Regions from separate parts of the Corynebacterium felinum genome, predicted to be linked through region 2. Evidence: predicted binding sites of a transcription regulator. Region 2 holds the regulator's gene; the other holds the start of a gene.
The links. Region 2 encodes LexA, which represses DNA repair genes until DNA is damaged. Its sites were predicted from a motif close to CGAACANNTGTTCG; they were not measured.
Positions count from the first base shown of each region.

Region 1: a site for LexA is predicted at 1,137-1,150, ahead of CFELI_RS08915 (SAV_6107 family HEPN domain-containing protein). Genes of this name have one in related genera too.

Region 1 covers NZ_CP047209.1:2,093,586-2,096,047, reverse strand. The annotation lists gene CFELI_RS08925 (methylenetetrahydrofolate reductase) at 1-302, shown strand, start outside; gene CFELI_RS08920 (GNAT family N-acetyltransferase) at 436-996, opposite strand; gene CFELI_RS08915 (SAV_6107 family HEPN domain-containing protein) at 1,310-1,735, shown strand; gene CFELI_RS08910 (DUF3040 domain-containing protein) at 1,943-2,323, shown strand; gene CFELI_RS08905 (excalibur calcium-binding domain-containing protein) at 2,461-2,462, opposite strand, start outside.
Region 2 covers NZ_CP047209.1:1,774,696-1,777,157, reverse strand. The annotation lists gene sugR (transcriptional regulator SugR) at 1-689, opposite strand, end outside; gene lexA (transcriptional repressor LexA) at 1,204-1,917, opposite strand; gene CFELI_RS07605 (hypothetical protein) at 2,325-2,462, shown strand, end outside.

The DNA.
Region 1 (2,462 bases), 320 kb from region 2:
TGCCAATCACAAGCCTGCGTTCCGTACGCCGTCAAATCGAACTCTCCGGCGCGTACCTACCACCAGCACTCGAAGAACGCCTCGTGAAAGCCGCCGGTGGAAACGAAGAAGCCAACCGTGATGAAATCCGAAAAGTAGGCATTGAAGAATCCACCATCATGGCCGAACGCCTCATCGCCGAAGGTGTGCCCGACCTTCACTTCATGACGCTTAACTTCGCCCGCGCAACCCAAGAAGTCCTCCACAACCTCGGAATGGCCCCAGCCTGGGGGCCAGAACTCGGCCACGACGCCGTGCGCTAAAACAACGCTACAACCGCAATCGGAAAGCGCAACAAAGTTGAGAAAAACTCACGCCCTCAGCTGGTTACACGCAAGGACTATCCTGCTACCAGTTGGGGGCGTCGACAAGTATAAGGCAACTCAGCGCCCACGCCTATGGGCACGACGATGCAGTCGCGTGCAAAATAGCAAAAGGACGCTCATCGCCAGCAAACAACATTTGGCGAACAAAATCCTCAAAACCAAACCGACGATACAAACGAAACGCACCATTATCCTCCCCAGCAACCTCAGGGGTGGACAGCAAAATATGCTCCGACTGCGACTTCGCAATCAAGCTAGACAGTAGCTGAGTACCGATACCCTTGCCCTGCGCCTGCGGGCTGACATGAATCTCAGTCACTGAAAAATACTGACTCAAAATATTAAGCTGCCTCGGTGAAGCACCCCCCTGAAGTCGCAACGCACGCCGCACCTCCCGATCCCACCAATGCTCAGGCCTCCCCAGATAGCCATAAGCAACACCAAGAATATGCGTGTTGTTATGCGCAAGCACAGCGTGAAAATTCTTCTCCATCACCGCCGCGCGCCAAGCAGTAATCCGACTGTTTTTCATCGCAGGGTCGTAGCCCATCGCCTTGATATACACATCCACCAATGAAGGACACAGCACAGAAAACTCGTGGGGACTCAGGCTTTGGTAATAAACAGTCACATAAACAATCGAACCACGTTTAACCCGCGATTGCGAAGAGTAGCGCACAAAACACAAACGCACCCATCTCACACGTTCTGCACAAGGCCCACACTCGGAGCCGTTAAGGTGCCTATATTTGCTGGACAACCCCACAGCTTCAAACAACTGTTCTATAATAGGGGTAGGTCATGTTCGAGGCATTTTCTACACTTCACAACTAAAAAGCGACCAGGAAAACTACGCACCACATTCGGCACACGGTCAAGAGCACCAGCTCTGTGGACTACCCACGGTGCAGGCGCACAAATAGGAAAGAAAGGAGCGTCACATCATGAACACCGTTGTTTCTGCTACTACCCGTTTTGCCACCCGCAACAACGCAAGCGGCCAGTACATGCACCGCGCCCACTGGCTCATCGCGGAAGCCGTCACATACCGCAAACAACAACGCTACGATCTAGCACTCGATTCCGCCTATCAAGCAGCATTGCGTACAGCAGCCGCAGCTGTGGCACTGAGTCCTGTTGCGCGCCGGGTACGCAAACCAGCTTCGGCATGGGCGCAGCTGCGTCTCGTGGGCAAGGATGCTGCAGTGTGGGCGGATAAATGTGAGAAATATTCCAAACTTCGCTCCCACGCCCTTTCGGGGATTACAACAGATATAGATGTTGCACAGGTAGATGCACTGATCAACCTCGTTTCTGAGTTTATTGATGCAGTGGAGACACAGTCTGGCAGTTCCCCTGCCGCAGCCTAGGCTGATATTTTCTGCCCTCGTTGGTCAAGTGGGGAACTTTCCTACTACGCTTGACGTTAGATGAAGTAGAACAACCTTTTTCTAAGTGTGAAGTACCGTCACCAGCTGCAGAAGTGTTATATTTCGGCAGTGTTGTCACCCGCTAGTATTGTGTGGGTGGCGGTAATTTACGCCGACACTGTAGTTACGCGGATCCAGGGAGGAATAGTGGCACTTTCCGAACATGAGCAGAAGATGCTTCGGGAAATTGAGCAGTCGTTGCTGGCGGAAGACCCGCAGTTTGGCAAGTCTGTTGCGGCCGAAAGCTTCGGGGGCTCGCAAGGTGGTGTTACCTTGCGGGGGATTGCTGTTATTGTGATCGGCTTGGTTTTGCTCGTTGGCGGTGTGGCTATGAGCCAAATTTCGCTCTGGCTTGTCGCGGTCAGTGTCTTAGGTTTCATGGTGATGGTTGCTGGTGGCATGTGGATGCTGCGCAGTGGCGGTAAATCTCCAGTGTCCGTAACTAGCAGCCACCGTACAGGTTCGACTTCCCAAGGAAAGCTGGGGGAGCGGATGGAAGATAACTTCCGACGCCGTTTTGAAAACTAATCCTTAGACCAACATTTCCCCCATGCTTTCCATCATCTGAGGCGAAGAAAGTAGGGGGAAATAATAAAGGCACCGTAGATCTGCCGTGATTTACGGTGCCTTTATGTAATTGTGAATCGGGACGCTTGGCGTATCGCCT
Region 2 (2,462 bases):
TCGGAGATAGCACCGAAGCTAACGAGGTAATCAGTACCCATCTTGGTGGAGTCACATAACACAACAACCTTGTGCGCGTTGGTGATCATTGCGGACTTAATTGCTGCTTCTTGGGAGTCCGCAGTTGACAGGCCGTGGTCCAAAGTCAGTGCGTTCGTGCCAATAAACGCCACCTCGGCGCGCATGAGGGCGAGGGTGCGTAGTGCAGTATCACCGACGACAGCTTGGGTAATACCACGCACACTGCCGCCAAGAAGCTGAATTTCATCCAGCCCGGCATTAGCAAGCGTCAATGCGATCGATAGCGAGTTAGTGACGATCGACCAGTGCTTTGCTGAAGGCTGCATTGCGATGAGGTCAGCCAGTGCAGCGGTCGTGGTGCCGGCATCAAGAAACATGCCACCCTGGGATTCGGGGAGGAATTTCAGGGCAGCTTGCGCGATAGAGTTTTTCGCGCCTGATGCTGAGCGCGCGCGGGTGTCGAGTGAATATTCTGCAGTTTGGAACGTTTGGTTCGCTACCGCACCGCCGTGCACGCGGTGCACCACGCCCTCGCGATCCAAAACTGCAAGATCGCGACGAATGGTTTCGGCGGTGACGTCGAAACGGGCAGCGAGCTCGGTTACGTTCACGCGTCCCTCAACGGCGGTCAAAGAGGCGATTTGGCGGCGGCGTTCCTCCGAGTACATGGCCCTAAAGTCACTCCTTCAAAATGTGAGTTGTCAACATGTGAGTTTTTCTGGGCAATGTGTGTTTTAGTGGGATCAAACGAAGATCCAGATACACTTGCCCGTTTCCGCATCCGTGGAAGCGGAAATTTCTCCACTCATTCTTGCACGCATTCTGTGATTTTTGTGCTTGTATTCTCAGAATGACAGTTTCAAACGGGCAGACTCTCACGGTCGGACGCGCGTTTTAGCACGAAGTATAGCGTCATGTGGTGCGCAAACCTCACAAATATGTGGCTTTGTGTGAGAGTATGTGATTCTTCATACAGGAGCTCTAATGGGGGTAGTTTTTCGGGGGTAGGTTTTGTGGGAAAGACGTATCTGAAGAGGCTTCAGGTTTTAGACATCAGACGAATTAGGTACGGCTAATGTGCCCACTGAGGTCAAAATCAAACATATAGGCAAAGCCTTCCCCGGAGAGCTTCATTGAAAGGTTGAAGTGGGGGAAGGCTAGTGTGAAAAATACAGAGGTGTTCTAGAGCTTGCGCAATACGGAGACTACCTTGCCAAGAATCTCAGTGTCGGGGGTAACGGCAATAGGGTCGAAGGCATCGTTGTGTGGCAGCAGCCAAATGCCAGTGGAGTCTTTGAAGAATTCCTTTACAGTCGCTTCATTGTCAATCATGGCAGCAACGAACTCGCCTTGTTCGGCGACCTTTTGCGAGCGGATAACAACGTAGTCACCGTTGAGAATTCCAGCATCGCGCATAGATTCGCCAACAACTTCCAGCATGAACAAATCGCCATCGCCGGTAAATTCCTCTGGCAGGGGATAGTAGGTGGAGACGTTTTCCTCAGCAAGAATTGGGCTTCCGGCAGCAATCGAACCTACAAGGGGGACGTACTGAGAAGCGGATGATTCTTCAAGTGGAGGAACGGCCTGGAGCTTCTTTTTTGGCTTTGGGCCCACCTTCGGAATGTTGTCATTTGGAAGGGTGCGAAGATCAACGGCACGTGGCTTATTAGGATCACGGCGCAAGTAGCCCTTACGTTCCAATTCTTTGAGCTGATACGCCACAGAGGAGGTGGACTGCAAGCCTGCGGCGTCGCCAATTTCGCGGATGCTTGGTGGATAGCCGCGCAGAACCACTGCATCGCGAATTACTTGAAGAATACGGCGCTGGCGTTCCGTGAGTTTTTCTTGACCTTGGCCCTGGGTGGCCGATTTAGGGCCTGGCTTCCGTGGCATGTTGTGGACTCCTTGGATCTGGTGTGGCTGGACAGTGTGGTGAAATGACACGTTCGAACAATGCTCTTGAATGAGACATGTCATAAACCTGAACCCCAATTGATGGTTGTTCGAAAATATTGGGGGAGGGTTTCGTGTTCGAAGGAAAAGTGTTTCTCTACTACCACCATAGCGGAAATGGGGGTAGAGACAAGACATTTGTTCGAAATTTTTTCAAAAGTGTTGACAGCATGTTCGAATATGGGCATAATTCGAACAAGAAAGATCAATTCGAACACACAGTCGCGTATCACTTCTGACATGTTTGTCTTGCTGCGTACGATTTCTCTTCAGTTAATACTTCAGAGTTCTCGTGAAATCGTTGATGCTCATTGGTGTTCCTAGTTGTACATGAAGAGAGGTTGCTCATGACTATCGCTGCATTTTCTCACAAGAATACCCCTGCTGTTCGTGCAGTGGTTGTCCCACCAGCGGCAGTGTGGAATGGTGGAAGGCTTATTGACCCGTTGATCGGCGAGCATAACGGAGTCGATTCTGGGGCCGGT